3 regions of the Pantoea anthophila genome follow, and region 1 is predicted to be linked to each of the others. Evidence: predicted binding sites of a transcription regulator. Region 1 holds the regulator's gene; each other region holds the start of a gene.
What was found. The regulator PhoB, encoded in region 1, activates phosphate uptake and scavenging genes when phosphate is short. The targets are predictions, from matches to a motif close to CTGTCATAAAACTGNCNNAT.

Region 2: a site for PhoB is predicted at 2,125-2,144, ahead of ugpB (sn-glycerol-3-phosphate ABC transporter substrate-binding protein UgpB). Genes of this name have one in related genera too.
Region 3: a site for PhoB is predicted at 1,789-1,808, ahead of glpT (glycerol-3-phosphate transporter). Genes of this name have one in related genera too.

Annotation. Positions count from the first base shown of each region.
Region 1 is NZ_CP110473.1:3,011,019-3,014,295, reverse strand. It holds gene sbcD (exonuclease subunit SbcD) at 1-638, opposite strand, end outside; gene phoB (phosphate response regulator transcription factor PhoB) at 836-1,525, shown strand; gene phoR (phosphate regulon sensor histidine kinase PhoR) at 1,540-2,853, shown strand; gene OJ965_RS16635 (PstS family phosphate ABC transporter substrate-binding protein) at 2,873-3,277, shown strand, end outside.
Region 2 is NZ_CP110473.1:339,052-342,328, reverse strand. It holds gene ugpA (sn-glycerol-3-phosphate ABC transporter permease UgpA) at 1-679, opposite strand, end outside; gene ugpB (sn-glycerol-3-phosphate ABC transporter substrate-binding protein UgpB) at 737-2,053, opposite strand; gene livF (high-affinity branched-chain amino acid ABC transporter ATP-binding protein LivF) at 2,458-3,171, opposite strand; gene livG (high-affinity branched-chain amino acid ABC transporter ATP-binding protein LivG) at 3,173-3,277, opposite strand, start outside.
Region 3 is NZ_CP110473.1:3,758,790-3,762,066, reverse strand. It holds gene yigL (sugar/pyridoxal phosphate phosphatase YigL) at 1-258, shown strand, start outside; gene glpT (glycerol-3-phosphate transporter) at 305-1,645, opposite strand; gene OJ965_RS20010 (carboxylate/amino acid/amine transporter) at 2,019-2,882, shown strand; gene OJ965_RS20005 (YehS family protein) at 3,266-3,277, opposite strand, start outside.

The DNA of each region.
Region 1 (3,277 bases):
GCGGGAAAGGCACTGGCCGGGAAGGCGTCCAGCGTGCCGATATAGATGTCACGCACCGAATCGCTCTGGCTGACGCCGACGGTGGTGAGGTGACCGGTGGCGATCACCGGCAGCGCATGGCCCAGTGCCTGTGCTGCGGCGAAACGCTGCTGATAGTGGTGAGCGATCGCCTCCAGCAGCGAGGTCTGTTTGTCACGTCCCGACTGACCCGCCCGGCTGCGCAGGATGTCGCGCGGCCGCAGGTAGGGAATCGCACAGAGCAGCGCCCCTGGTTCACCCTGACGGGTGTTGAGCAGCAGCACATCATCGTCCTGCGGGGTGGCGATCACCCGGGTATTGAGACAGGCGAGCAGCTCGCGCGACTCATTCAGCGTCGCCACGGAGTCGTGGTTGCCCGCCAGCACAATCAGCTGACAGCCGCTGGGCTGCAGCGCCACCACAAAACGGTTGAACATTTCGCGCGCGTAGCTGGGCGGCGTGCCGGTATCAAACAGATCGCCCGCAATTATCAGCGCATCCACCTGATGCTGTTCAATCTGGATCAACAGCCAGTCGAGAAACGCCTGATGTTCGGCCGCCCGGCTTTTGTTGTAGAAGAACTGCCCCAGATGCCAGTCCGCAGTGTGAATAATGCGCATGATGAGTCCCTGCCGTTGTGATTCGCCCGGCGATTATACTGGCTCTGCGGCCAAAGCAAAAAAGAGTCGCTGCACTGTCATAATTGATTACCTATGTGGTTACAGGCAGGTTATGTTTTTCATAAAAGTGTCACAAATCTGACGCATAATGGCGCCGCGAATCTCAGTGACAGCCGTCATAATCAGCAGGAGAAATAATGGCTAAGCGCATTTTGGTTGTGGAGGATGAAGCCCCCATCCGTGAAATGTTGTGTTTTGTTCTGGAGCAGAACGACTATCAGCCAATCGAGGCGGAAGATTATGACAGCGCCGTGGCCAGGCTGATCGAACCCTGGCCCGATCTGATTCTGCTGGACTGGATGTTACCGGGCGGCAGCGGTATTCAGTTTATCAAACACCTGAAGCGTGAGGCGATGACGCGCGACATTCCGGTCATGATGCTGACCGCCCGTGGCGAGGAGGAAGATCGGGTGCGCGGGCTGGAAGTGGGCGCGGATGACTACATTACCAAGCCTTTTTCCCCTAAAGAGCTGATGGCGCGCATTAAAGCGGTGATGCGCCGTATTTCACCAATGGCGGTGGAAGAGGTGATCGAGATGCAGGGGCTGAGTCTGGACCCCTCGTCGCATCGCGTGATGTCCGAAACCACGCCACTGGAGATGGGCCCGACCGAATATAAGCTGCTGCACTTCTTTATGACGCACCCGGAGCGCGTTTACAGCCGCGAACAGCTGCTGAACCACGTCTGGGGCACCAATGTGTATGTGGAAGATCGCACCGTTGATGTCCACATCCGCCGTTTACGTAAAGCGCTGGAGATCTCCGGCCACGATCGCATGGTACAAACCGTTCGCGGAACAGGGTATCGTTTCTCTGCCCGCTACTGAACGGAGCCTTTACCGTGCTGGAACGCCTCTCCTGGAAGAGATTACTGACAGAACTGCTGCTGGCCTGTCTGCCCGCGCTGCTGCCTGGCCTGCTGTTTGGCGGGCTGGCCTGGTGGCTGCTGCTGAGCGTGCTGCTGGTGCTGCTGTGGCATTTTCATAATCTGATGCGGCTGTCACACTGGCTGTGGCTCGACCGCACCATGACGCCCCCTGCCGGGCGTGCCAGCTGGGAGCCGCTCTTCTATGGGCTTTACCAGATGCAGCTGCGCAACCGGCGGCGGCGGCGCGAACTGGGCAATCTGATCAAGCGTTTCCGCAGCGGTGCCGAATCGCTGCCGGATGCGGTGATCCTCACCACCGAAGAGGGCACCATTTTCTGGTGCAACGGACTGGCGCAGCAGCACCTTGGCCTGCGCTGGCCGGAAGACAATGGCCAGAACATTCTCAACCTGCTGCGTTACCCCGAATTCTCCCGCTATCTTCGCCAGCGCGATTTTGATAAACCCCTGACGCTGGTGCTGAACAATAAACTGCACATGGAATTTCGCGTCATGCCCTACAGTGAAGGGCAGTGGCTGCTGGTGGCGCGCGATGTGACGCAGATGCATCAGCTGGAAGGGGCGCGCCGCAACTTCTTTGCCAATGTCAGTCATGAGCTGCGCACCCCGCTCACGGTGCTGCAGGGCTATCTGGAGATGATGAACGACTCAGTGATGAGCGAACCTTCGCGCAGCAAAGCGCTGCACACCATGTCGGAGCAGACGCGCCGCATGGACAGCCTGGTTAAGCAACTGCTGACGCTGTCGCGCATCGAAGCGGCCCCGGCGATCGACCTGAAAGAGAAGGTCGATGTGCCGGTGATGCTGAAACTGCTGCAGCATGAAGCCGCGACGCTGAGCGGCGGCCGCCACGACATCCATTTCCACACCGATCCCCATCTGAAAGTGTTCGGCAACGATGAACAGCTGCGCAGCGCCATCTCCAATCTGGTTTACAACGCGGTGAACCACACGCCAGAGGGCACGCGGATCGATATCAGCTGGCTGCGCGGCAAACAGGGCGCGATTTTCCGGGTCTGTGACAACGGGCCGGGGATCGCGCCGGAACACATCCCGCGGCTGACCGAGCGCTTCTACCGGGTTGACAAGGCGCGCTCACGCGCCACCGGTGGCAGCGGACTGGGGCTGGCGATTGTGAAACATGCCCTGAGCCACCACAACGCGCGGCTCGATATCACCAGCGTGCCGCATAAGGAGACCTGCTTTACCTTTACGCTGCCGGCAAGGTTGATTGTCAGCAGCGTGATGCAGGAGAATGCCGTTCATTAACCGCTGCCGGAACTCTGCCATGCGCCTGCTTCTTCTCTTCCTCATTACGCTGCTGCCGGGTCTGGCGCTGGCTCAGCCCGGCACGCTCGCCGGCAATCTCAGCAGTGTCGGATCTGATACGCTGGGCTATCTGATGACCCTCTGGAGCGAGGATTTCAGCCGTCAGGCTCCGGGCGTTAACGTGCAGGTGCAGGCCTCCGGCTCCTCTACGGCCCCGACCGCGCTGGCGGCGGGGGCGGCGCAACTCGGCCCGATGAGCCGCCCGATGCAGGCGGATGAACGCCAGGCGTTTGAAGCGCGCTACGGCTACCCGCCGCTGGCGGTGCCGGTGGCCATGGATGCGCTGGTCGTCGTGGTCAACCAGCGCAATCCGCTGCAACAGATTGCGCCCTCGCAGCTTGATGCCCTCTTTTCTGTGACCCGC
Region 2 (3,277 bases), 1.2 Mb from region 1:
AGGCATAGATCAGATTCACCACCAGCAGAAAGAAGCTCACCGGCGCAATCAGCGGCAGGGAAAGGTTGAAGAAGCGTCGCACCGGCCCGGCACCGTCAATCGCGGCGGCTTCCACCAGCGATTTCGGGATCGACTGCAGAGCAGCGAAAAAGAACAGGAAGTTGTAGCTCATCTGCTGCCAGATCGACGCCAGAACAATCAGGAACATCGCCTGTCCGCTGTTCTGCGCATAGTTCCACTCATAGCCGATGTGGTGCAGCAGGTAGCTGAAGAGGCCCAGACCGGGATTGAACAGAAACATCCACAGCACCGCGGCCACCACTGGCGCAACGGCGTAGGGCAGCAGCAGCAGGGTCTGATAGAGGCGGCGCAGTCGCACGACATAATCGACCAGCGCCGCCAGCAGCAGCGAAAACAGCATGCCGAACCCCGTGACCATGCCGCTGAATGTCAGAGTGGTCCAGAACGAATCGAGATAGTAGGGATCGGCAAACAGGCGTCTGAAATTTTCCAGTCCGACAAAGCGGCTGGAGAGGCCAAAGGGATCGAGGCTTTGCAGCGAGTACCACAGCGCTTCACCGGCAGGCCAGAGAAAGAAGACCGCAGTGATCAGTAACTGCGGCAGCACCAGCAGATAAGGCAGCAGGCTGGTGCGAAAAACCGGGCGAGAAGAAGACATAGCGCACTCTGATTCAGAAAGAGAGAGGGCCAGCCTGCACTGGCCCTGTCGGGCAGATTACTTCACCTGCTGCTGGAAGCGACGCAGCAGTTCGTTGCCGCGTTTGACCGCGTTATCCAGCGCGCTTTGCGGCGACTGTTTACCGGTCCAGACGCTCTCCAGCTCTTCGTCAATCACGGCACGGATCTGGGGCATATTGCCCAGACGTATGCCTTTGGTGAACGGCAGCGGCGGCTTGTTCATCATCTGACGGGTGGCGATATCTGCACCCGGATTTTTGTCGTAGAAGCTCTGCTGTTTCGTCAGCTCATAGGCGGCAGTGGTAATCGGCAGGTAGCCGGTTTTCTGGTGCCATTCCGCCGCGATTTCCGGTTTCGCGAGGAACTGCATGAACTCCGCGACCCCTTTATACGTTGCCGCATCTTTGCCTTTCATCACCCACAGGCTGGCTCCGCCGATCAGGGCGTTCTGCGGCGCGCCTTTTACGGTGTCGTCATACGGCATCATGCCGACGCCGAAGTTGAATTTTGCGTAGTGACGGATATCGGCCAGCGAACCGGAGGAGGCGGTAGTGATGCCGCAGTCGCCGTTGTAGAACTTCGCCGTCGGCTCATCTTTGCGGCCAAAGTAGGTGAAGTCCCCTTTTTTGTTCATCGCTTCCAGCATTTCGATGTGACGCACCTGCACCGGTTTGTTGAACTCCAGCACCGCATCCAGGCCGTCAAAGCCGTTATTTTCCGTGGCGACCGGCAGCGCATGCCAGGCGCTGAAGTTTTCGATCTGGATCCAGCCCTGCCAGCCGCTGGCGTAGCCGCAGCTCATGCCCGACTTGCGCAGCGCGGCGGCATCCGTGGCCAGCTCCTGCCAGGTTTTCGGGGGCTGATCGGGATTCAGACCCGCTTTCCTGAAAGCATCTTTATTGTAGTAGAGCACCGGGGTGGAGCTGTTGAACGGCTGAGAGATCAGCTGGCCTTTGCTGTCGCTGTAGTAGCCCGCGACCGTTGGCACGAACTGCTTTTCATCAAAGGGGATGCCGGCATCTTTGAAGACCTGATGCACCGGCACAATCGCCTGTGAAGCCATCATGGTGGCCGTTCCCACTTCATAAACCTGCAGCACCGCAGGCGCTTTGCCGCTGCGCACTGCCGCGATCCCGGCCGCCAGGCTCTGCTCGTAGTTACCTTTGTAGGTCGGAACGATTTTGTAATCGGGATGGGTCTGGTTAAAGCGCTGAGCCAGCGAATCGACTTCTTTGCCTAACTCGCCTTCCATGGAGTGCCAGAAAGGGATCTCAGTGGCGGCGATGGCATGGCCGCTGAGGGTCAGACCGAGCAGCGCGCTCATCAGGCTACGGCGAAAGGTAACGACGGACATAGAATTTTCCTGTGCAGGTAAATACGCGTGAAATCACGGATTTCTGGTTCGCGGAGTAACATGACACGGGAAAATGACGGATTAATAACAGGCAGATGACAGGCGGGTGACAGGCTTTATTGAGGAAAAGAGGACGCTGGCAGCGCGGCGGCAAAACGCCCATGCTGCCAGTTTTTAGTTACATAAATCCAGAGCGATTAGACGCTGAAAAGGCCTGACTGCGACTTTCACTTCACTGAAGCTGAAGGCCGTAGTCGGCACATTCCGCATCACTTTCAAAGGCCGTCGGCGGCGCAGGCAGGTTGCGGGCGGACAGCGCGCAGCCACCGGAGCGTACACGTAGTACGTGAGGATGGCGAGCACTGCCCAACCGGAACCTGGCAAGCCAGCCAGGCCGTGCCCCATCAGGCACCTAAGTAAGCGCTGCGGACGGCTTCGTTGGAGAGTAATGCTGCACCAGTGTCTTCCAGCACCACATGCCCGTTCTCCAGCACATAGCCCCGGTCCGCCAGCTTCAGCGCCTGATTGGCATTCTGCTCCACCAGGAAGATGGTCATCCCCTCGCTGCGCAGCTGCTCAATGGTGTCGAAGATCTGCTGAATAATGATCGGTGCCAGTCCCAGCGACGGTTCATCCAGCAGCAGCAGGCGCGGCTGGCTCATCAGCGCACGGCCAATGGCCAGCATCTGCTGCTCACCACCGGACATGGTGCCGGCGCGCTGGATTTTACGCTCCGCCAGACGCGGGAAGAGTTCATACACGCGCTTAATCCGCGACAGGTAGTCCGGACGGCTGGCAAAAAAACCGCCCATCGCCAGATTCTCCTCCACCGTCATGCGCGAAAAGACCCGCCGCCCCTCTGGCACGATGGCAATTGCCTCACGCATGATGCGCGCCGTCTGCCAGTCGGTGATGGTTTTGCCATCAAAGGTAATGGTGCCCTGGGTCGCGCGCGGTTCGCCGCACAGCGTGCCGAGCAGCGTGGTTTTTCCGGCGCCGTTGGCACCAATCAGGGTGACGATTTCGCCCTGATTGATGTAAAGACTGACGTTGTGCAGCGCCTGAATTTTGCCGTAATGCGCACTGACGTTCTCAATGGTTAACATCGCATTTGCCATCTCAGGCCTCTCCTAAATAGGCGCGAATGACATCCGGGTTATTACGAATCTCTTCCGGCGTTCCGTTAGCCAGCGGCGTTCCCTGATTGACCACGTAAATGCGGTC
Region 3 (3,277 bases), 750 kb from region 1:
CTGGAGGTCATGGCGGGCGGCGTGTCGAAGGGGCATGCGCTGGAAGCCGTGGCGAAGCAGCTGGGTCATTCGCTGCAAAGCTGTATCGCCTTTGGCGACGGCATGAACGATGTGGAGATGCTGAGCATGGCGGGTAAGGGCTGTATCATGCAGAACGCTCATCAGCGGCTGAAAGATACGCTGCCGGCGCTGGAAGTGATTGGATCAAATGCGGATGATGCGGTGCCGCAGACGCTGCGCGCACTCTACCTCGCATAAGCAGATGAATGAAAAGGGCCGGTTATCCGGCCCTTTTTTTATGCCGTCAGGCGATTTTCTGTTTGTGTCTGTGTTCGCTGACCATGGTCAGGAGCAGCAGAATAACGGCGAGCACGCAGCCTGCGATCATCACCAGGAAGCCGCCATCCCAGCCGAAGTAGTCGACGGTGTAACCGACAATGGCGCTGGCGGCCACCGAGCCTCCCAGGTAGCCGAACAGGCCGGTAAAGCCCGCTGCCGTTCCTGCCGCTTTTTTCGGGGCCAGCTCCAGCGCGTGCAGACCAATCAGCATCACCGGGCCGTAGATCAGGAAACCAATCACGATCATACAGGCCATATCGACGCCGGGGTTACCCGCCGGATTGAGCCAGTAGATGACGGTCGCGACGGTGACCAGCGTCATAAAGAACACCCCGGTCGCCCCCCGATTGCCGCGGAACACCTTATCCGACATCCAGCCGCAGAGCAGCGTCCCCGGTATCCCCGCATATTCATACAGGAAGTAGGCCCAGGAGGACTTATCCAGCGTGAAGTGTTTCACCTCTTTGAGATAGGTCGGAGACCAGTCGAGGATGCCGTAGCGCAGCAGATAGACAAACACGTTGGCCAGCGCGATGTACCACAGCAGCTTGTTCGGCAGCACATACTTCATGAAGATCTGCTTTGCCGTCAGCTCCTCTTCATGGCTGGCATCGTAATCGGGCGGATAGTCGTTTTTATACGCTTCAATCGGCGGCAGGCCACAGGATTGCGGGGTATCGCGCATCAGCGCAAAGGCCAGAATCGCAATGGCAATCGCGCCAAAAGCGGGCATGTAGAGCGCCGCTTTCCAGTCGTTAAACCACGCCATGCCCAGCAGAAACAGCAGCGGGGGGATACCGCCGCCCACATTATGGGCGCAGTTCCAGACCGAGACGATCCGGCCGCGCTCCTTCTGTGACCACCAGTGAACCATGGTGCGTCCGCACGGCGGCCAGCCCATCCCCTGAAACCAGCCGCAGATAAACAGCAGTACAAACATCACCATGATGCTGGAGGTCGCCCAGGGCACAAATCCCATGATCAGCATCACCGCCGCGGCCAGAATCAGGCCAGCCGGCAGGAAGACGCGCGGGTTTGAGCGGTCCGACACCGATCCCATGATGAATTTTGAAAAGCCGTAGGCGATGGAGATGCCCGACAGGGCAAACCCTAAATCGCCCCGCGAAAAACCCTGCTCGACCAGATAGGGCATCGCGAGCGCAAAGTTTTTTCTGACCAGATAGTAGGCGGCATAACCGAAGAAGATCCCGATGAAAATTTGCCAGCGCAGACGACGGTAGAGGGGATCGACACGATCCTCTGCCACCTGTGGCTGGCGTGGCGCAGGTTTAAAAATGCTCAGCATCAGTGAGGCCCTCCAGGGCACATTATGGTTTTTGAATTCCCGGCAGGTTGAAGCAGGAAAAGAGGAGAAAATGGCCATCCGATGTTCCATTTCGCGCAAAGAATAGTGTTAGTTGCGCAGCGTTACTGTGATGAATGACACATTTGTTACAGTTTTATTACAGTTGAGAGCGAAAGTGTTCACCTGATGGATCATTTCGCGCATTTTGTCTGGCGGAAAAGCGGTTATGTCGACAGTTATGTCAGTCTGTGTAAACGGTCTGCTGCTTAAAGATTCTGATCGAATCTTTTATAGTCAGATGTCAACCAGATTTCACAGCCTGATGGCAGCACATTGTTTACACTGGCGGCCTGTTAATTTCAGGGTCATGACCGTGTTCTTATTAATTATTACCACTATTCTGTGGGCCTTTTCGTTCAGTCTGATTGGCGAATACCTTGCCGGGCAGGTGGACAGCTGGTTTTCCGTTCTGATGCGTCTGGCGCTGGCTGCGCTGGTCTTCCTGCCTTTCCTGCGCTGGCGCGGCTACCGCCCTTCAACGCTGCTGCTTTATATGCTGGTAGGGATGCTGCAGCTCGGGGTGATGTATCTGCTGAGTTTTGAAGCCTATCTCTATCTGAGCGTTTCAGAATTTTTGCTGTTTACGGTGATGACGCCGCTGTATGTGACGCTGATTTACGATCTGATCAGCCGTCGTCCGCTGCGCATCGGTTATGTGTTCAGTGCGCTGCTGGCGGTGGCCGGTGCGGCGATTATCCGTTATGACAAAGTCAGCGATCATTTCTGGTTCGGGCTGCTGTTAGTGCAGCTGGCAAACATCTGTTTTGCGGCGGGAATGGTTGGGTATAAGCGTCTGCAGGAGACCCGTCCGATGCCGCAGCACACCGCCTTCTCCTGGTTCTATCTGGGTGCGGTCGTGATTGCCGTGATCGCGTGGTGCGCCTGGGGTAATCCGCAGAAGTTGCCGACCACCTCACTGCAGTGGGGCATTCTGGTCTGGCTGGGCGTTGCGGCTTCCGGTCTGGGCTATTTTATGTGGAACTACGGTGCAACGCAGGTCGATGCCGGCACGCTGGGCATTATGAATAACATGCACGTTCCCGCCGGGCTGCTGGTGAATCTGGCAATCTGGCAGGAGAAACCGCACTGGCCGAGCTTTATTGCGGGTGCGCTGGTGATCCTCGCCTCGCTGTGGGTGCATAAGCGCTGGGTGGTGGGGCGTAGTAGCCGATCTTAAAGGAGAATCGCACCTAATCAGTGGCTGTGGGTCAGGTGAGGCCTCCCGGGCTGGCGCGTCCGATCGCGAAGGAATCTCACCTCCTTGTGGATCGGCCGGGCCATCCCTGGCCCGGACGCTTCGCTCTTCTGACGCGCCAGCCCATGAGGCGCGACAGCCTCATCGCTGTTAAATGCGTGGCTCAGTGCGAGCATGAAGGAGGGAATGGCAGGCCCGGTGCTGTTCTTGTCAAAGCCCTGATGAAGCGGGAGGTAAGGGGTGGCGCAGCTGGGGGAGCAAAGCGTCCGAGCCAGGGATGGCGAGGCCGTGCTGCATGGATGCAGGCTTTCTTTGCGATCAGATGCGCCACCTCTGACCACGCAGAGGTCAGAAGCGATCAGAAATTAAGCTGGCTT